DNA from 2 places in the Amycolatopsis sp. H20-H5 genome. Region 2 is predicted to be linked to the other one. Evidence: predicted binding sites of a transcription regulator. Region 2 holds the regulator's gene; the other holds the start of a gene.
The links. The regulator HspR, encoded in region 2, represses chaperone genes until heat shock. The targets are predictions, from matches to a motif close to ANNTTGAGTNNNNNNNACTCAANNT.
Positions count from the first base shown of each region.

Region 1 (10,465 bases), on a different contig from region 2:
ACGTCGGAGCCGAGCGCGTCACGGATGCGGCGGCCTGCGGCGATGACCATCCGGTCGGCCCAGGTGTAGCCCAGCGCGTCGCTGACCGTGGAGAAGACGTCCAGATCGACGCGCAGCACCACGGCGTTGGGTTGCTCGCGCAGCGGCTCCCTGGCGACCTGGCGGAAGCCCGGCCGGTTGAGCAGACCGGTCAGCGGGTCGTGATAGGCGTCGTGGCGCAGCGTGGCGAGCAGGCGCCGGTTGTCCAGCGAGGTGGCGAGGTGGCTGGCCATGGTGCCGAGCAGCTGGACGTCGTACTTGCCGAAACCGCGCCAGCGAGAGAGCCGGTCGTGCGCCTCGACGACGCCCAAGAGCTGGTTCGCGCTGCGCAGCGGCACGACGAGCGCCTCCTGCGCGCCGCGGTCGAGCAGGGAAGCCCGCACGTCCGGGTTGGCCTCGGTGATACGAAAGTGCCGGACGTGCGCGCCGGGCAGGCGCAGCAGCGGGTCGTCGGTGGCGACGTCGCCGTCGGGCAGGTCGTCACCGGCGACGACCACGCGCATGGTGTCGGAGGGGTCGAGCCTGAGTCTCAGCACGACCCGGCCCGCGGCGAGCTGGTCCTTGATGCGCTCGGCGATCGTGACCCACTCGCGGACGTCGACGCCGCCGACGAGCTCGTCGGCGCGGCTGGCCGGGCGGGCGGCCGCGAGCTGGCCGGACCTGGCGACCATCAGGCTCACGTCGGACAGGGCTTCCATGTCCCGCTGCTCGCGCAGCAGATCGGAGTACGCCCAGTACAACGCGGTGAGGCCGAGGAAGACCGCGAGCACAAGCGGCCAAGCCTTGGGGGTGTTGGAGATGACGAGGTAGCCCGACAGGCCGACCGAGGCGTTGACGAACCCGACGACCAGGATGCGCCCGGTCAGCCGGATCGCGGTGCTGATCCGCATGCGGCGGCGCAGCACGCGGACCGCGGCGAGCGCGAGCAGCGTGCTGACCAGCGGCGCGGTCAGCGTCCCGGCGAGGGCGGCCAGCCAGGGCATCGGGATGCCCGGCCCGCCGAAGGCCTGCTTGACCAGGCCCGCGACGGCGAACGCGCCGGTGATCTCGAGCAGGAAGGCACCCGCGTTGTAGAGCACGCGCCCGGCGACCTTGCGGGCGAGCAACGTGCCGATGCCCGCCACCAGGTGCGCGGCGAGCACCACCTCGAACGGGGCGATGAAGAAGCCGATGACCAGTGGGATCTCGGTGAACGAGATAGTCCACGAGATACCGCTGCGGACGTCGACGTTGATGCCGAGCTGTTCGGCGAGCAGGAACGCGAGCGCGAGCACCGGCGCGATCCACCACAGCCTCATGTCGCCCTTGAAGGGCAGCCACGAGCCGACGGCGGCCGCGGCGGCGAGGCCCACGGTCAGTACGGCGAAGGTGTAGACACGGAACCGGCGTTCGTCGGTGCGTGCTTCACCGGAAACGGCGTTCCCCCTGCCCGGTTTCGCCCCTGCGGCGGTACCGGGCGTGCCGTTCGAGTCCGGCATCCGACCTTCCTTCCCGGCGGCCAACCGGTCGCTGTTCTCTGCCAGTCGAGCCGGGCGATGTCACTCGACATCGACCGCTCGGCGGAACCAAGGGCATTACAGTACCCCGGAGGGCGTACCCGAGTCCCTTTCGAGACAGTAGGAGATCACCCCAGGGTTAACAATGGGCATGTCTCGCTGACCTGCGTGGACCAAGGAGTGAAATAGGAGCGTTATTCGCGTTCCGCTCCGGCACACCCGGTAGCCGGGACACGATCTCCTGAACTCTCCCCCGATCGGCCGCGAAGGCGCTTCAATGGGGCGATGACGACCGAGGCGATCGCCGCCGCGCACTCCGCGCGGCTGGCCACGATCGACGCGCTGCTGCCCGAATCACCTGCACCGGAGCCCGATTCCGCGGCCGGCGAGTGGCTCACCGCCACCGCCGGCGAGTCCGCGGCAGCCGGGTTCGCGACCCGCACCCAGATCACCGGGGACTCCCCGGTGGCCCTTTGGCGAACGCTTGTCGAGCACCGGCTCGACGTCCAGCTGTGCGGCACCGAACCGGAAGAAGCCTTCGGCGCAGTACTCACCCAATGGGATGAACACCTCCGGATGAGGGCGACACCTGGCGACCTCGAGGCCGCGGCCGTCGTGGCGCGGCCGAGCCGCGATTCGGCGGGCGCGGCGGAGTTGCTCCGGCACGGTTTCGCGCCCGTCCTGGTCATCGCCGCGCGCCCCGCCGACCGGCTCGGCGCTGGTCCGCCCACGACGCCCGGGGTCTGCATCCGCCCGGCCGAACCCGGTGACCTGCCCACCGTGGTGCACCTGCAGTGGGAGTTGCAGCGGTACGACGCCCAGTTCGGCACGGTCACCCTGCGCGACAACGCCGAGCAGCTGATCACCACCGAACAGAGTGCGCTGCTCGCGCGTGACGAGCCGAGGATGTGGATCGCCGAGCTCTACGGCCAGCCCCTCGGCCTCATACACGTGCAGTTACCGGGTGAAACGGGCTGGATCAGCGACCGGGTGGCGGCGGGCAGAGTCGGCTACCTATCGTCACTGGCTGTGGCCGAAGCCGCGCGCTCCACCGGCGTCGGCACTGCGCTCACCGCGCACGCGCACCAGGTCTTCGATGAGGCCGGCGCCGACGTCGTCCTGCTGCACCACGCGCTGGCCAATCCGCGGTCCACGCCGTTCTGGTACGCGCAGGGCTACCGGCCGCTCTGGACGTACTGGCAGCGGAGGCCCGCCGTCCGCCGTTGACCGGCGTGCCGCTCGCTACGCTGGCGGCAAGGTCGAGAGCTCGGGGAGAAAACGTGAACCACAGTGATGACGCCGCGCCCAAAGCGCCCGAAGGCGTGGACACCGAGAAGCCGTCCGCGGCGCGGATCTACGACTGGTACCTCGGCGGCAGCCACAACTGGGCGGTGGACCGCGAGTTCGGCCGTCGCGTCGAAGAGCAGTGGGCTTGGGTGAAGCCGGGCGCGAAACACAACCGGGAGTTCATGAACCGGGCGGTCCGGGCGGCGCTGCAGGCGGGCATCCGGCAGTTCATCGACCTCGGCTCCGGCGTGCCGACGGCGGGCAATGTGCACGAGGTGATCATGGACGAACTCGGCGCCGACGAGCGCGCGACCGTCATCTACGTGGACTACGAGCCGGTGGCCGCCGCGCACGGGACCCTGATCCTCGAGGACCAGGACGCGACCGACTGGGCCGCGCTGGTCCAGGCGGACATGCGGAAGCCGAAGGAGATCCTGCGGCACGCCGAGACCAAGCGGTTGATCGATTTCGACAAGCCGGTCTGCGTGCTGATGATGGCCGTCCTGCACTTCGTCGGCCCCGACGACGACCCGGAAGGCATCGTCGCGCAGTACCGCGACGCCCTGGTCCCCGGCAGCTGGCTGGCGATCTCGCACATGAGCTACGGCTCCGCGACCGGCGAAGCGCTCGCCGGGATCCAGTGGTTCGTCGAGCAGTACCGCGAAACGAGCAACCCGGTGTGGCTGCGTGACCGCGACGAGCTCCAGGCGCTGTTCGGCGGCTGGCCGCTGCTCGAACCCGGGATCACGCACCTGCCCGACTGGCGGCCGGTGCGGAAGCCGAACGCGATCGAGGCCGGGGCCCGGCCGTTCGCCTGGTGCGCCGTCGCCCAACGCCCCTCCTGACACCTCCGATGTCTGCGCCAGTGCACCTACAGTTATCGGGCTAACTGTCAGGTTTTTGCGGTGACCTACGGATTTAGCTCGGATGTTTGGGGGCCTGGGACCGCTTCGCTCAGGGTGAACACTCCAGCGGAAACAAACGGGTCGATCGGAGAGTTGAGCTAGGCAGACTCAACTACCCGAGGAGTGCACAGATGACCGACACCCGCCTCCTGCCCGTCCTCCCGCTCGATGACGACGTCGTGCTGCCCGGCATGGTCGTGCCGCTCGACCTCACCGACGCCGAGACGCGAGCCGCGGTGGAGTCCGCGCAGGCCAACACGCCGAGCACGGCGTCCTTCCCCGGCATCCGGTCGGGCTCGGCCGCCAAGGCCGAGGTCCTGATCGTCCCCCGCGTCGACGGCGAGTACGCCGAATTCGGCACCATCGCGACCGTCGAGCGCATCGGGCGCGTGCCCGGTGGCAAGGCCGCCGTCCTGCTGCGCGGCACCGGCCGCGCCGTGGTGGGCCGGATCGCCGACGGCCCCGGCGCCGCCCGCTGGGTCCACGCAGACGACGCCCCCGAGGTCTCCGGCGAGCAGGCGACCAAGCTCGCTTCCGAATACAAGTCCGTCGTGATCTCCGTGCTCCAGCAGCGCGGCGGCTGGCAGCTGATCGACGCCGTCCAGCAGGTCGAGGACCCGTCCTCGATCGCCGACCTGTCCGGCAACGCGCCGTACCTGAACATCGAGCAGAAGCTCGAGCTGCTCAGCACCCTCGACGTCGCCGCCCGGCTGGAGAAGGCCCTCGAATGGAGCCGCGCCTACCTGGCCGAGCTCGAGGTGACCGACACCATCCGCAAGGACGTCCAGGAGGGCATGGACAAGCAGCAGAAGGAATTCCTGCTGCGCCGCCAGCTCGAAGCGATCCGCAAGGAGCTGGGCGAGCTGGACGGCACCGCCGAGGACACGGACTACCGTGCCCGCGTCGAGGCCGCCGAGCTGCCCGACAACGTCAAGAAGGCCGCGCTGGCCGAGGTCGACAAGCTGGAGCGCACCTCCGACCAGTCGCCGGAGGGCGGCTGGATCCGGACCTGGCTCGACACCGTCCTCGAAATGCCGTGGAACAACCGCACCACGGACGTGCACGACATCGCCGCCGCCCGTGACGTGCTCGACGCCGATCACGCCGGGCTGGCCGACGTGAAGGAACGCATCATCGAGTACTTGGCCGTGCGCAAGCGTCGCGCCGAAGCGGGCCTCGGCCCGGTCGGCGGACGGCGTTCGGGCGCGGTGCTCGCGCTGGTCGGCCCTCCCGGCGTCGGCAAGACATCGCTGGGCGCGTCGGTCGCGAAGGCGATGGGCCGCGAGTTCGTCCGCGTGGCGCTCGGCGGTGTGCGGGACGAGGCCGAGATCCGCGGCCACCGGCGCACCTACGTCGGCGCGCAGTCCGGCCGGATCGTCCGCGCCATCAAGGAGGCCGGGTCGATGAACCCGGTGGTACTGCTCGACGAGATCGACAAGGTCGGCGCCGACTACCGCGGCGACCCGACGGCCGCGTTGCTCGAAGTGCTGGACCCGGAGCAGAACCACACGTTCCGCGACCACTACCTCGAGGTCGAGCTCGATCTGTCGGACGTGGTGTTCCTGGCCACGGCCAACGCGCTCGAGACGATCCCCGGCCCGCTGCTGGACCGGATGGAGCTCGTGACGCTGGACGGCTACACCGAGCACGAGAAGGTGACCATCGGCCGCGACCACCTGCTCCCGCGTGAGCTGGAGCGGGCGGGCCTCGGCGTCGAGGACGTCAAGGTGACGGACGCGGCGCTGAGCCGGATCGCCGCCGAGTACACCCGCGAGGCGGGCGTGCGCGACACGAACCGGACCATCGCGAAGGTGCTGCGGAAGGTGGCGACCAAGGTCGCGCTGGACGAGATCGAGCTGCCGCTGAACATCGACGCCGCCGACCTGGACACGTACCTCGGCCGTCCGCGGCACCTGCCGGAGTCTTCGCTGCCCGCGTCGACCCAGCGGACCGCGACGCCGGGTGTCGCCACCGGGCTGGCGGTCACCGGGGCCGGGGGTGACGTCCTCTACATCGAGGCGTCGCTCGCGGACCAGGAGTCCGGCGCGAGCGGGCTGACCCTGACCGGTCAGCTGGGTGATGTGATGAAGGAGTCGGTGCAGATCGCGCTCTCCTACCTGCGCTCACACGGCGCGGAGCTGGAGCTGCCGGTCGGCGACCTGAAGGAGCGTGGGATCCACGTCCACGTCCCGGCGGGTGCGGTGCCGAAGGACGGCCCGTCGGCGGGCGTCACGATGACCACCGCGCTGGCGTCGCTGCTGTCCGGGCGGGTCGTGCGGTCGGACGTCGCGATGACCGGTGAGGTGTCGCTGACCGGGCGCGTGCTGCCCATCGGCGGCGTGAAGCAGAAGCTGCTCGCGGCGCACCGGGCCGGGATGAAGACCGTGATCATCCCGCAGCGCAACGAGCCCGACCTGGACGACGTGCCCGCCGAAGTGCTAGCACAGCTGGACGTCCACGCCGTGGCGAACGTGCGCGAGGTCCTGGAGCTGGCGCTGACCCCGGCGTCGACACCGGTGCCACAGGCCGCGTAAGCAAACTGGCCGAAGAGCCCTTCTTCGCGATGGCTGCGAGTAAGGGCCCTTCGCTCGTTTAAACTCGGCCAGCTTCGTCGACTGTGCGCAGTCGAGCGTCAGATCGATCCTGAACGCCACGGTCATCCCCCTTCCCCGGATGCCCGACGCTAGCGAGGGGGTCCGACAGTTTCGGGGTTCTGGTTGCGGGAACGGAAAACGCCCCCGCTGAGCGGGGGCGTTCGTGGTGTGGCGAGTGAGGGATTTGAACCCCCGAAGCTTGCGCGTCTGATTTACAGTCAGATCCCTTTGGCCGCTCGGGCAACTCGCCGTGGCTGGGCGAACCAGCCGTCAGAAAGAATACCCAACGCCGTGGCGGGCCGGTCGACGGGGTGGCCCAGGGCTAGGGTGAAGGCTTCTGACGAGCGAGTACGAGGTGTGAGAACACGTGGCGGATCCCTCTTTCGACGTGGTGAGCAAGGTCGATCGCCAGGAGGTGGACAACGCGCTGAACCAGGCGAGCAAGGAGCTCGGCACGCGGTTCGACTTCCGCGGCACCGGCACCAAGATCGACTGGTCGGGCGAGGAGGCCATCGCGATCGAATCCGAGACCGAGGAGCGCGCGCTGGCGGCGGTGGAGGTGTTCAAGGAGAAGCTGATCAAGCGGAACATCTCCCTGAAGGCCTTCGAGCCCGACGAGCCCGCGCTGTCGGGCAAGATCTACAAGGTCAGCGGCAAGATCGTCCAGGGCATCGCGTCGGACAAGGCGAAGCAGATCGCCAAGTTCATCCGTGACGAGGGTCCCAAGGGCGTCCAGGCGCAGATCCAGGGCGACCAGCTGCGGGTGTCCGGCAAGAAGAAGGACCAGCTGCAGGACATCATCGCGCTGCTCAAGGGCAAGGACTTCGAGATCGCCCTGCAGTTTACGAACTACCGGTAGGTCCCTGAAGGCCACTGTGTCTTCAAAAGGCCCGTCGCCTCGTCGGCGACGGGCCTGACGGCGTTAGACGCCGTCAAGGTGGCCTTCAGGGGCAGTCAGTCGCGGTTCTGGAAGTCCGAGAGCCGGGTCTGGGCCTCGTGCCTCGCGGCGGACGAAAGCTCTTCTCGCAGCCGGAGTTCCTTCTCGGCCGTCTGCAGCTCGGCCAGGGTCGCGGCGGTTTTCCTGGCGATGTCGGGGCGGCCGAGGAGGATGGCCTTCGCCATCGCCTCCTGGAGGTCGCGGATGAGCTCCGCGCCCTCGGTGTCCTCGAGCATCTGCTTGCTCTTCGCGCTCGTCTCCTCCGACTCGCGCAGTTGCGCGCGCAGCTGGTCCAGGTCAGGTTCCTCGGCTGGGTCCATCGGGCAAAACTACGCCGGGGTGATGGTCCACGACGAGTCGGCGTCCAGCTGCAGGAGGCCGGGACCGGCGAGCGGGACAGTTCCGTGGTAGCCGTCGCCGCCGGAGGTGTTGACCGGCAGCGACGTGTACGCCGTGTGATCGGCGGGCATGAGCATCACCGAGAAATGGCCCTTGCCCTTGGCCGTGATCTCCGCCGTCGCCGTCTTGCCCGGCAGGGACACCACGGCGTCGCCGGTGCCAGAAAGAGTCTTGCCCGGCTCGGCGACGGGCAGGTCGCGGCCGTCGGCGATCGTGAACGTCCAGTCGGCTGTCGCGCGCACGGTGAGTTTCGTGGCGGGGTGGCCCGGCAGGGAGTTGAGCCAGTGGGTGCCCTTGTAGGAGCCGATCGCGTTGACCAGGCCGTAGTCGCCGCCGTCCGAGTCGACCATGACGTTGGACCCGCATTTCGGGCATTCGAAGGTGACGAAGCCGATCCGGTCGGGCCACGTGATGGCGACCTCGGCGTTGCCCTTGCCCGAATGGGTCTCCGGCGCCTGGGGTGCCGGTGGCGGAGTCGAGGTCGGTGACGGTGGGGCGGTCGGGACGTGCGGGATGTCACCCGAGCCCGCCGCAGCGTGCACGATGCGGCCGTGGCCTTCGCGCGCGCCGGACGAACAGCCGGTGGCCGCCATCAGCACCGACAGCGCGACCGCGCCTGTCATGAGCAGGCTTTTACTCCGCGTGTTCACCGAATCCCCCTCGAGCGCCGGACGATCGGCGCATCCCGGACGATTTTCGCACACCGTTCGAGTGGTTTCGGAAACACTCGCCCGCGCTGGGCCGATGATTCCGGTATGGCAAGAATCGCGCGGTACACGGCCGGTTTCCTGCTCACCCTCGCGGCACTGGGCGCCTGCGGCTCACCCGGATCGGGGACCTCGACGACGTCGGGGACCTCGACGACGTCGGAGACCTCGGAGACCTCGGCGGCCCAGCAGGCGAGCACCGCGGCGACGGCGGTGCCCGCAGCCCCCACAGCGCCCACGGCCCCCACAGCGCCCGCGGCCAAGCTGATCACCGTCCCGGACGTCTCCGGGATGAACCACCAGGACGCGCAGAACGCCATGCAGAAGGCCGGGCTCTACAACCTGCGCGAGGTCGACGGCAAGGGCCTCGGCCGGGCGCTGATCCTCGACCGGAACTGGGTCCAGACCGGGCAGTCGCCCTCGGCCGGGACGAAGGTCGCGCCGGACACGGTGATCACGCTGACCGCGATCAAGTACACGGACAACTAGGCGGTCACTGACGGCTACCAAATCTCGAACGGGTTGCCTGAGGTAACCCGAAAGCGGGGTTCTCGCTATCGGCGTACGCGAGCCTCGGCCACCACGGAATCCGCTGTGCTGTAATCGGCCGGTTGCCGTGAGGAAGGTCCACAGTATGCGCCGTTTCACCCGTCGTCTCGCGCTGCTGATGTCACTGACGGTGATCGCGGCGCTGTTCGCTCCCGCGTCGGCGGCTGAACGCCAGCAGCTCGTGCCCGGCTACGGCTCGTACGCGCGGTTGCTCCGCCTCGAATACACGCCCGGCTACCGCGGGCGCATCGTCGCCGCGCTGACCAGCGAAGACGCCAGTGGCAAGTTCACCCCGGTCATGGAGAGCACCGACGAGGGCGCGTCGTTCCAGAAGATCGGTGAGGTGCGCGACCCCGACGGCGCGCTCGGCGAGTGTTGCGGCACGTTGTTCGAGCTGCCCCAGCGGGTCGGGCGGCTGCGCGCGGGCACGCTGCTGTGGGCGGCCAGCTACCGGCAGGACGCGGGCGCCGCCCGCCGCATCGGCATCAAGGTCTGGGCCAGCAAGGACGGCGGGCGCACCTGGTCGTTCCTCGCCGAGCCCGCGCAGTCGCACAACCACGACGGCGTCTGGGAACCCGAGTTCAACATCGACAACGGCGGCACCCTCTGGCTCAGCTACGCCGACGAGAGCCAGGCGCCGAAGTACGCCCAGGTGATCAACCGGGTCGCGTCGACCGACGGGGCCAGCTGGGGCACCAAGCAGCTGATGCTGGCCATCCCGCCGGACCGGGTGCGCCCCGGCATGCCGAACATCCGCAAGCTCCCCGACGGCCGCTCGTACTTCGCCTACGAGATCTGCAATTTCGGCGACCGCTACTGCGACCCGTACTTCAAGATCTCCCCCGACGGCGCGAACTGGGGCAACCCCGCCGACCCCGGCACCAGGGTGGTCACCGCGACCGGCAACTACTTCCAGCACGCACAGACCGTGACGCTGTTCCCCGGTGGCCCGAACGGGGTACGCCTGATGATGGTCGGGCAGATCTACACCAACGCCGACGGCGTTGCCCAGCCCGGCAACGGCCAGACGCTGCTCGCGAACGACAACCTCGGCTCCGGCAATTGGTACGAGCTGCCCGCGCCGGTGCGCATCAACGGGATCTACAACAACTTCTGCCCCAACTACAGCTCGACGCTGCTGCCGGTCGACGACGGCAAGAACGTGCTCGAGGTCGCCACCGAGTACGACAAGGGCTGCAAGGCCTACTTCGGCAAGGGCCCCAGCTCCTGAGTCGACCGGCTCTCGAGTAGCCACCGGTAGGGTGAACCTGTCGGGTCGTCGGGCGAGGTTCGGGAGTGTGCATGAAGGGCATCGTGCTGGCCGGGGGCAGCGGAACGCGCCTCCATCCCATCACCCAGGCGGTGTCCAAGCAGCTGCTGCCGGTCTATGACAAACCGATGATCTACTACCCGATCTCGGTGCTGATGTTCGCCGGGATCCGGGAGATCCTGATCATCTCCACCCCCGAGGACCTGCCGAACTTCCGCAAGCTCCTCGGTGACGGCGACCAGTTCGGCCTCAGCCTCTCCTACGCGGAACAGGCCAGCCCCA
Region 1 covers NZ_JAYMZS010000020.1:28,456-38,920, forward strand. The annotation lists gene QMK34_RS14610 (EAL domain-containing protein) at 1-1,517, opposite strand, end outside; gene QMK34_RS14615 (GNAT family N-acetyltransferase) at 1,821-2,762, shown strand; gene QMK34_RS14620 (SAM-dependent methyltransferase) at 2,816-3,667, shown strand; gene lon (endopeptidase La) at 3,859-6,261, shown strand; tRNA gene QMK34_RS14630 (tRNA-Tyr) at 6,491-6,571, opposite strand; gene QMK34_RS14635 (YajQ family cyclic di-GMP-binding protein) at 6,689-7,180, shown strand; gene QMK34_RS14640 (hypothetical protein) at 7,276-7,578, opposite strand; gene QMK34_RS14645 (hypothetical protein) at 7,588-8,280, opposite strand; gene QMK34_RS14650 (PASTA domain-containing protein) at 8,413-8,853, shown strand; gene QMK34_RS14655 (sialidase family protein) at 8,999-10,144, shown strand; gene rfbA (glucose-1-phosphate thymidylyltransferase RfbA) at 10,216-10,465, shown strand, end outside.
Region 1: the regulator HspR is predicted to act here: its motif matches at 3,818-3,842, upstream of lon (endopeptidase La).

Region 2 (10,465 bases):
CGAACCACAGTGCGAACAGGCTGCGGTGATGCCCGTGCCGTTCGGCCTCGGGGATCGGGTCGATCGAACGCCGCTCGAGAGCCGCCGCTGCCAGCTGACCTCCAGGTCGAGTCCTTGGAGACCGTTACCGGCAACGACGACCCCCGGCAGAAGAGCGGGCGATCAGAATCCGTCTGGCATACCAGGCGGTTACTTGCAGGCGCCGCAGCAGCCGCAGCCGAGGCCGGTGCAGGCCGAGCAGCAGCCGTGTCGCATGACGATCTTGAACAGACGCTTGATCATGATCTGCCTCCCGTTCGATGAAAACCTGCGCATAAGACGCTAGGTGCTCCGGCAGGCCCCTGGCACCGCTGCCCGGGTGGGTGGCCCTCCCCCGATCAGGTCAGCCCTTGTTCTCGTAGACCGCCGTGAGCACCGCGCGGGCCAGCGTGTGGCCGAACATGGTGAAGCCGAGGAACGCGGGGGTCGCGTCGCCGTCGACGGCCAGTTCTTCGACGTCCAGCGCGTGGACGGCGAAGTAGTACCGGTGCGGGCCGTGTCCGGGAGGCGGCGCGGCGCCGAGGAACTGCTTGACCCCGCCGTCACCCTTCAGCGTGACGGCGCCCTCTGGCAGGCCCGAGCCGGTCGCGTCGCCCGCGCCGGCGGCGAGCTCGGTGACCGAGGCCGGGACGTTGAACACCGCCCAGTGCCAGAACCCGCTGCCGGTGGGCGCGTCCGGGTCGTAGCAGGTGATCGCGAAGCTCTTGGTCTCCGCGGGGAAGCCCGCCCAGCTCAGGTGCGGGGACCGGTCTTCGCCACCGGCGCCGAAAATGCCGCTGAGGTGGGGGGTCGCCAGGGTTTCGCCCTCGGCGACGTCATCGCTGCGGAGGGCGAAGGAAGGCGCGGCCGGTAGGTGCTCGTACGGGCCGTGTGGCTGTGACATGGATCCTCCTGATCGCGAAAATCCCAACGGGGCCAGGCTAGGACCCTGATGCGCCGGGCGCCGTCTCAGGGACGAATAGGGGGGATACCCCGATGTTCTCCCGGCCGCCGCCCCCTTAGCGTCAGCGCAGACGGAAACCTGCTCGGGAGGGACTCAACCATGGCGCGCCCGCTACTGGCACTAGGCGGCATCGTTCTCATCGGCGTCGGCGCGGCGATCGGGTTCGGCTGGTGGATGCCGTCGACCGCCGAGGCCGACACGCAGCTCACCTCCCCGGTGCGGAGCGTGCGCCTGGAGACCGACTCGGGTTCGGTGCGCCTGCGGGTCTCCGACGGCGCCGCCAAGATCCACCAGAGCTTCTCCTACCACGGCGGCGACAAGCCCGGCGACGGTTACCGGATGGAGGGCGACCAGCTCGTGCTCGGCAGCTGCGGCGACCACTGCTCGATCGGCTACGACATCGTCCTGCCGTCCGGCGTGCCGGTGACGGGCAAGTCGGACTCCGGTGAGATCGAGCTCAGCGCGGTGACCAGCGTCGACGTCACCGCCGACTCCGGACGCGTCCGGGTCAGTGACGTGCCCGGCGCCGTGACGGTCACCGCCGACTCCGGCGAGGTCGACCTCAAGAACATCGGGCAGAACGTGCGGGCGAAGGTCGGGTCCGGCTCGATCCGGGGCGACGGCCTGCGGGGCAGCGTCGACGCCCAGACCGACAGCGGCAGCATCAAGCTCGCGCTCGACGCCGTCAACAGCGTCAAGGCGAAGACCGACAGCGGCGGCATCGACCTCACCGTGCCGTCCGGTTCGTACCGGGTCCAGGGCAGTTCCGACAGCGGGAGGCGCGACATCCAGGTGGCGCAGGACTCCTCCGCCGCCCAGACTCTGGACCTGGGGACCGACAGCGGCAGCGTCCGCGTCCGCACCGCCTGAACCACAGAAACTTCGTACACAGGGGGATTTCTTCCATGACTGCCAAGGAAAAGCGGTTGCTGGGCGCGCTGGCGCTGGGCGCCGTCGCGGCCTTCACCGTGGCGGGCTGCACCGGGCTCGGCGTGCAGACCTCGACGGTGCACGACGGCCAGCCGATCACCCAGCCGGTGACCGCGATCCGGCTCGACATGGCCGTCGGCGAGGTCCACGTCCGGGTCGAGCCGGGCGCGCCGACCTCGTTCCGCCGGGACCTCACCTACCACGTCAAGAACCCGGGCCCGACCCACCGCGTCGAGAACGGCACGCTGGTGCTGGCCGGCTGCGGTGGTGACTGCGGGGTGAACTACGACGTCGTCGTGGGCGCCGACCTGCCGATCCTCGGACATCTCGGCACCGGCAAGGTGACCGTCGAGGGCGCGGCGAAGGTCGAGCTGAACCACGAGGTCGGCGACACGACCGTGCTGCGCGTCGACGGCCCGGTGCAGGTCACCACCGCCACCGGCAACGTCGAGATCGGCCTGGCCAAACCGGACAACGTCCGCGCCGACCTGCAGGTCGGGGAGCTGACGGTGACCGTGCCGAAGGCGAGCTACCAGGTGAACCCGAAGGCCGGGACGGGCCAGGCGAACGTCGATTTCGCCAGTGATCCGGCGGCCCCGCACCACCTCGACCTGACCACCGGCACCGGCAAGATCACCGTGCACGGCGCCTGATTCTCGGCCACCACAAGGGGAATGATGTCCTGGAACCACCGTGGTCGGGCGCTGCTCGCGTCCGTGTCGCTGTCGCTGTCGCTGTCGGTGTCGCTCTTGCTCCCGCTCGCCGCGCTGCCCGCGTCGGCCGAACCGGGCTTGGCATGGCGGCCCTGCCCGACGCGGTACTCGCCGACCGCCCAGTGCGCGAGCGTGACGGTGCCCATCGATCGGGGTAACCCGGATGGGGGCACACGCTTCGCGTACAGGAAGGGCGCAGTCACGTTGCCGCTGGTGCGGCTTCCGGCCGAGGACCCCGCGCACCGCATCGGCTCGCTCCTGACCAACCCCGGCGGGCCCGGTGGCTCCGGTGTCGACGTCATTTCCTATGGCGGGCAAGGCCTCGCGCTGCAGACACCCGAGCTGGCCGAGCTCCGCAAGCGGTTCGACGTCATCGGCTTCGACCCTCGTGGCGTCGGGCACACCACGCCCGCGATCACCTGCGACCCGAAGAAGCTGTACGACCCGGCGGTGAACCGGTTCCCCGCGTCGCGCGCGGAGTACGACGCGCTGGTCGCCCACAACCGTGCCGCGGGTGAGGACTGCCTCGCCCGCACCGGTCCCCTGTTGTCGCAAGTGGACACTCAGAGCGCGGCGGAGGACATCGAGTCGATCCGGGTGGCGCTCGGCGAGTCCAGGATTTCCTGGCTCGGCGTCTCGTACGGCACCGAGCTGGGCGCGGCGTACGCGGCGAAGTACCCCGGACGGCTTCGCGCGATGGTCCTCGACGGGGCTGTCGACCACTCGCGGCCGACCCGGCGCTCGATCCTCGAGGAGGCCGCGGCCACCGAGGACGGCCTCCTGCGGTTCGTGTCGTGGTGCGCCGGTTCCGGCGAGTGCGCGATGCGCGGCCAGGACGTCCTCGCGAAGTACGACGCCCTGCTGAGCGCGCACGGCGTGCCGTCGTCCCAGCTCGGCCGCGACGCCACCCCGGACGAGCTCGCCGCGGGCTTCTACGGCTACCTCTATGTCAAGGGCTTCTGGCCACTGCTGTCCCAGGCGCTCGCCCAGGCCACCTCCGCCACGCCGGACGCCTCCGGGCTGACCGGCGCGGCGCAGTTCTTCTCCCCGAGCTACGCCGCCTACCGCGCGGTCGGCTGTCACGACAGCCCGGCGCCGTTCACCGGACCGGTGGACATGCGGGTGATGGGCGAACTGCTCAAGACCGCCGCGCCGCACAGCTGGCGTTACTCCGAGTTCTGGGACTTCACGAGCGGGTGCACCGGCTGGCCGATACCCGCGAACAACCCGCCGCACGCGCGGCCCGTCCGAGGCAGCGTGGGGATCCTCGTGGTGGGGAACACGCACGACCCGTCGACGCCGCTCGTCTGGGCGCGCGGGCTGGCCGCGGACATCCGAAACTCGACGTTGCTGATCAACGACGGGGACGGTCACACCGGGCTGCTCAACTCTCCGTGCGTCCGCGCCGAGGAGGCGAAGTACCTGGTGAGCGGCATCATACCGGCTCCGGGCACGTCTTGTGCCGACTCTCGGGAACAAGCCGCGGCACCCGCTCGTTGACCCGATACGAAGGTTGAGCGCACCCGGCTCAAGTCTGGCTTGACGGGTCCCGTACCTTCCGGATAGAACTTGCGTGGACCCGGCTCAAGGCTGGGTCCGCGAAGACCGAGAACAGAAGCAGCATCAGCTGTCTACACAGGAGGAAAGCACCATGGCGCGAGCGGTCGGCATCGACCTCGGCACGACCAACTCGGTCGTAGCCGTCCTTGAGGGCGGCGAGCCGACGGTCATCGCCAACTCCGAAGGCTCCCGGACCACCCCGTCCATCGTCGCGTTCGCCAAGAACGGCGAAGTGCTGACGGGACAGCCTGCCAAGAACCAGGCCGTGACGAACGTCGACCGGACGATCCGGTCCGTGAAGCGGCACATCGGCACGGACTGGAAGACCGAGATCGACGGCAAGTCCTACACGTCGCAGGAGATCAGCGCCCGGGTGCTGATGAAGCTCAAGCGCGACGCCGAGGCGTACCTTGGCGAGGAGATCACCGACGCGGTGATCACCGTCCCGGCGTACTTCGAGGACTCCCAGCGGCAGGCCACGAAGGAAGCGGGCCAGATCGCCGGCCTGAACGTCCTGCGCATCGTCAACGAGCCCACCGCGGCCGCGCTGGCGTACGGCCTGGACAAGGGCGAGAAGGAACAGACCATCCTGGTCTTCGACCTCGGTGGCGGCACGTTCGACGTCTCGCTGCTGGAGATCGGTGAGGGCGTCGTCGAGGTCCGCGCGACCTCCGGTGACAACCACCTCGGTGGTGACGACTGGGACGAGCGCATCGTCACCTGGCTGGTGGACAAGTTCAAGGCGTCCAGCGGCATCGACCTGACCAAGGACAAGATGGCGCTGCAGCGCATCCGCGAAGCCGCGGAGAAGGCGAAGATCGAGCTGTCCAGCTCGAACAGCGCCGGCATCAACCTGCCGTACATCACGGTCGACGCGGACAAGAACCCGCTGTTCCTCGACGAGCAGCTCTCCCGCGCCGAGTTCCAGAAGATCACCTCGGACCTGCTCGACCGCACGAAGGCGCCGTTCACCAACGTCATCCGTGACGCGGGCATCCCGGTCGGCGAGATCGACCACGTCGTGCTCGTCGGTGGTTCCACCCGCATGCCTGCCGTGTCGGACCTGGTCAAGGAGCTGACCGGCGGCCGCGAGCCGAACAAGGGGGTCAACCCGGACGAGGTCGTCGCCGTCGGCGCCGCACTGCAGGCCGGTGTGCTGAAGGGCGAGGTCAAGGACGTCCTGCTGCTCGACGTGACCCCGCTTTCGCTGGGCATCGAGACCAAGGGCGGCGTGTTCACCAAGCTCATCGAGCGTAACACCACGATCCCGACCAAGCGCTCGGAGATCTTCTCCACCGCGGACGACAACCAGCCGTCGGTGCAGATCCAGGTGTTCCAGGGTGAGCGCGAGATCGCGTCGCAGAACAAGAAGCTCGGCATGTTCGAGCTGACCGGCCTCCCGCCCGCGCCGCGTGGCGTGCCGCAGATCGAGGTCACCTTCGACATCGACGCCAACGGCATCGTGCACGTCCTCGCGAAGGACCTCGGCACGAACAAGGAGCAGTCGATGACGATCACCGGTGGCTCCGCGCTGCCGAAGGACGACATCGAGCGCATGGTCAAGGACGCCGAAGAGCACGCGGAAGAGGACAAGGTCCGCCGCGAAGAGGCCGAGACGCGCAACCAGGCCGAGACGCTGGTCTACCAGACCGAGAAGTTCGTCAAGGACAACGACGACAAGCTCCCCGACGACCTGAAGGCGAAGGTCTCCGAAGCGATCGACGAGTCGAACGAGGCGCTCAAGGGCACCGACTCAACCAAGATCCGCGAGTCCATCGAGAAGCTGAACACCGCTTCGCAGGAGCTGGGCACCGCGTTGTACGCCAACGCGAACGCCGCTCAGGCCGGTGCCGAAGGCGCTCCGGGCGCTGAAGGTGCCGCGGGCGCCGGTGCCGATGGCGCGAAGGCCAAGGCTGATGACGTGGTGGACGCGGAGATCGTCGACGAGGACGAGAAGAAGTGAACGAACGCCATTCAGCACCCGAGGGCCGGGGCCCGGAGGAGCCGGTGGTCGTGCGGGATCGGCGCAGGATCGATCCGCTGACCGGCCAGGTTCGCGAGGTACCGGAGCCGGACGGGGCAGCCGAGTCAGTGGTCGTGGAGGAGCCCGTGACACACGCGGGCCCCTCGCTCGGCGAGTCCATTGTGGACGAGTCGGTCACGGCGGTGTCCGAGGTGGAGAAGCAGCTGGCGGAGCGCACCGCCGACCTGCAGCGGATTCAGGCGGAGTACGCCAACTACCGCAAGCGGGTCGAGCGCGACCGCGAGGCCGTGGTCGTCGGGGCGAAGGCGACGGTGGTCAACGACCTGCTGCCGCTGCTCGACGACCTCGAGCGGGCCGAGCAGCACGGCGACCTCACCGGAGCGTTCAAGGCCGTCGGCGAGAAGCTGGTCAGCGGCCTGCAGCGGGCCGGGCTCGAGTCGTTCGGCGCGGAGGGCGAGCCCTTCGACCCGAGCGTTCACGAGGCCGTGCAGCACAGCACCTCGCCGGACGTGGCGGGCCCGACGGTCACCATCGTGATGCGCCGCGGCTACCGCTTCGGCGAGCGGGTGCTGCGGGCGGCGCTGGTCGGGGTCACCGACCACGAGCCTGGCGTCGCACCGGTGGACCCGCCCGTCGGCGGCGAGCTGCCGATCGACGTCGAGTTCATCGATGCCGAGTCCAGTGATGAACGCCACCAGCAGTAAGCGTTCAACGGCGAAGGCCTCGCTTTCGCAGGTCCCGTCCTGGCGACGTGATCGCGGAAGCGCGCAAGGTCGCGATAAGAGAGGAGGAGACGTTCAGTGAGTGCCAGAGAGTGGATCGGTAAGGACTTCTACCGTGAGCTGGGCGTCTCCTCCGACGCCACACAGGACGAGATCAAGAAGGCCTATCGCAAGCTGGCGAAGGAGAACCACCCGGACGCCAACGCGGGCGACGCCGCCGCGGAGAACAAGTTCAAGGCTGTCTCCGAGGCTTACGGCGTGTTGTCGGATTCGGCCAAGCGCAAGGAGTACGACGAGGCTCGCCGCCTCTTCGGCTCCGGCGGCGGGGGTTTCCCCGGCGGCGCTGCCGGCGGGCCCGGCTTCGACGTCGGCGACATCTTCGGCCAGGCGAGCGCTCAGCAGCAGGGCGGTTTCGGCGGGCTCGGCGACATCCTCGGCGGGTTGTTCAACCGCCGCGGTGGTGCGGCCGGAGCCACGCCGAACCGGCCGCAGCGCGGCGCGGACGTGGAGACCGATGTCCGGATCGACTTCGTCGAGGCGGTCAAGGGCGCGACCCTGCCGCTGCGGCTGTCGAGCCCGGCGACGTGTTCCACCTGCGGCGGCAACGGTGCCAAGCCGGGCACTTCGCCGCGCACCTGCCCGGCCTGCAGCGGGTCCGGGCTGGTCAGCCGCAGTCAGGGCGCTTTCGCGTTCTCCGAGCCGTGCCGTGATTGTCGTGGCCGGGGTCAGCTCATCGACGACCCCTGTCCCGAATGCGGTGGCGAGGGCATCAGCAGCCGGATCAGGACGCTGACCGTCCGGATCCCGCCGGGCGTCAGTGACGACCAGCGGATCAGGCTGGCAGGGCAGGGCGAGCCGGGCCGCGGCGGCGCGCAGCCGGGCGATCTGTACGTCCGCGTGCACGTCGCCCCGCACGCGACGTTCGGCCGGTCCGGGCTGGACCTGACACTGAGCGTGCCGGTGTCGTTCACCGAGCTCACCCTCGGCGGCACGATCACCGTGCCGACGCTGGAGGGCAAGGTTTCGCTGAAGGTGCCACCGGGCACGGCGAGCGGCCGCGTGCTGCGCGTACGTGGCAAGGGCATCGTCAAACGCGACGGCGCGACGGGCGACCTGCTGGTCACCCTCCAGGCGGCCATACCGTCCAAAGTGGACGACAAGGCGCGTGAGGCCCTCGAGGCCTACGCCGAGGCGATGGCGGGCAACGATCCGCGACCCGAGATCACTGAACTGCTCGAAGGCAGGTGAGTGTGATGTTCGGCGGTCCTCCCCAAGGTGCCGACGAGGACACCCCGGTGTTCGTCATCTCGGTGGCCGCCCAGCTGTCCGGCCTGCACGCGCAGACCCTCCGGTCCTACGACCGCCAGGGTCTCGTGTCGCCGGGCCGGACCTCGGGCGGCGGCCGCCGGTACTCGATGCGGGACATCGCGCTGCTCCGCGAGGTGCAGCGCCTCTCGCAGGAAGCCGGCGTCAATCTGGCCGGAATCAAGCGCATCATCGAGCTGGAGAACCAGGTCGACGCCCTGCAATCCCGCCTCGCCGAGCTCACCGAGGAGGTCGCGGCCGCCTACGCCGCGGCCGAACACGCGGCAGCGGCGGTCCACGCCTCCTACCGCAAGGACCTGGTCCCCCTGCGGCACCAGACCGCCCTGGTCGTCTGGAAGCCCAAACGCCGCTGACCCACCCCTCCTCCCACGTGAGCCGACCCGCACCTCCCGAGTGTCATGAAAGGGTCTTTCCGGGCAAAAAGTGTCCTGAAAGACCCTTTCATGACAGTCCGGGAACCTAGGTCGTGAAGGCGAGCAGCTGCTTGATCTCGGCCGTCCGCGACTCGAAGATCCGCTTCGCGAGCTCCTTGGCCTGAGGGTTCACGCCTTCGGCCGTTTCGGTTTGCGCCAACTCGACCGCGCTGTGCTGGTGGCCGGTCAGCACGTCGAGGTACCGGCGCTCGAACTCCGGCCCGGCCGTCTTGGTCAGGGCGCCGACCAGGTCTGGGTCCGTCATCCGCATCCCGCCGTGGGCGGTGTGCGCCTGCGGATCCGGGTTCGCGGCCGTCGGCCGGTGCCAGTCGGTGAGCCAGTGCTTCATGTCCGAGATCTCGGACTCCTGGGTCACCTCGATGGCGGCCGAAAGCTCCTTCACCGCCGTCCTGACATCGTGGTCGCGGGCCAGTTGCACGATCAGCACGCCCTGCTCGTGATGGGGGATCATCATCTGCAGGAACATCACGTCACTGTCGTTGAACGCCGGCGCCGTGACCGTCGAACCCGCCGTCGTGCCGCCGGTCCCGCAGCTGGCGACAGTCAGCAGACCGGCGGCGAGGGCGACGAGCAGCCTGAGCCTCACACCTTCTGCCACAGAGCGGGGGTGTTCGGCGGCTCCCAGCCGGTGATCGCGGTGTGCGGCTGGATGCATTTGTACGTCGAGCCGCCGTAGGTCACCTGGTCACCAGCCTTGTAGGCGGTGCCCGCCGCCCAGGTGCCGCCGGTCGGCGGATTCGTCGTGGAGGTCGGCGGCGTGGTGGAGGTCGGTGGTGGGGTCGTCGTTGGTGGGGTTGTTGGTGGGGTCGTCGGGCCGCCGCTACCGATCTGCAGGTCGACGCAGGAGTAGAACGCGTTGGGAGTGTCGGCGATGTTCCAGATGGCGAGCAGCTTCTGCCGTCCGGTGAACCCGCCCATGCTGATGGTGTGCGAGACGGTGGCGCCCGGCTGCTTGCCGCCGTCGTTCACCAGCCCGACGCGGGTGTTGCCGATGTAGTACTCCCAGGTGCTGGTCGCGTGGCGCGCGGTCAGCACCCAGTTGAACGTGACCGTGCCGCCGACCGAGGCGGCGGGCCAGTTCTTCGACTCGTCGTTGAGCTGGGCGAACTGCGGGAGCCCGCCGTTGCAGCTCCGCAGGCCCTTAGGCCCTTCGACGCTCTGGGGTTCGTAGATGATCGAGCCGCAGTTCGAGACGGCGCCGGAGGCGCAGTTGGCCTGGCGGCTCGGTGGGGATGAGATGTATCCGTGTGCGCTGGCGGTGGCGGCGGGGAGGACGACCACGGCGATGGGGGCGAGACATGCGCCCACCGCGGCGGCGATGAACTTACGCTTCAATCTCATGACGGCTCCAGAGGTGGAACAACGTTGTTCCGGAAAGGGGAGCGGTTAACCACGTGAGGATTTCACCAGGTGAATGGTGGTCTAGACCATAAGTCGAAACGGGCACATCGGTCAAGAATTCCCGGCGGTCACGGTACTTTCGTCGCGCGACTTTCGTTGTGAACCGGACGGGCTAGCCCAGGTGTTCGCCGAAGAAGGCCAGCACCCGGCGCCAAGCGTCCTCGCTCGACTCGTGGTGGTAGCCGGTGCCGGTGATCTTCAGCAGGGTGTTCACCGGGCCGGGTTTGATCTTGTTGGCGAAACTGTGCCCGGCGTCCGGGTACTCCTTGACGTCGTGCGGGATCCCGCGTTCGGCGAGCTTCGTCTCGAGCTTGGCTGCCGCGCCGCGCAGCGCGAGGTCCTTCTTCCCGAAGCTCGCGACGACCGGGCAGGCATTGTCCAAAATGGACATATCGCGGGGCAGGATGCCGTAG
Region 2 covers NZ_JAYMZS010000013.1:34,173-44,637, forward strand. The annotation lists gene QMK34_RS10005 (hypothetical protein) at 1-8, opposite strand, end outside; gene QMK34_RS10010 (YbhB/YbcL family Raf kinase inhibitor-like protein) at 383-922, opposite strand; gene QMK34_RS10015 (DUF4097 family beta strand repeat-containing protein) at 1,082-1,852, shown strand; gene QMK34_RS10020 (hypothetical protein) at 1,888-2,565, shown strand; gene QMK34_RS10025 (alpha/beta hydrolase) at 2,590-4,125, shown strand; gene dnaK (molecular chaperone DnaK) at 4,277-6,148, shown strand; gene grpE (nucleotide exchange factor GrpE) at 6,145-6,873, shown strand; gene dnaJ (molecular chaperone DnaJ) at 6,970-8,139, shown strand; gene QMK34_RS10045 (heat shock protein transcriptional repressor HspR) at 8,145-8,570, shown strand; gene QMK34_RS10050 (DUF305 domain-containing protein) at 8,677-9,249, opposite strand; gene QMK34_RS10055 (lytic polysaccharide monooxygenase) at 9,234-9,992, opposite strand; gene QMK34_RS10060 (dienelactone hydrolase family protein) at 10,165-10,465, opposite strand, start outside.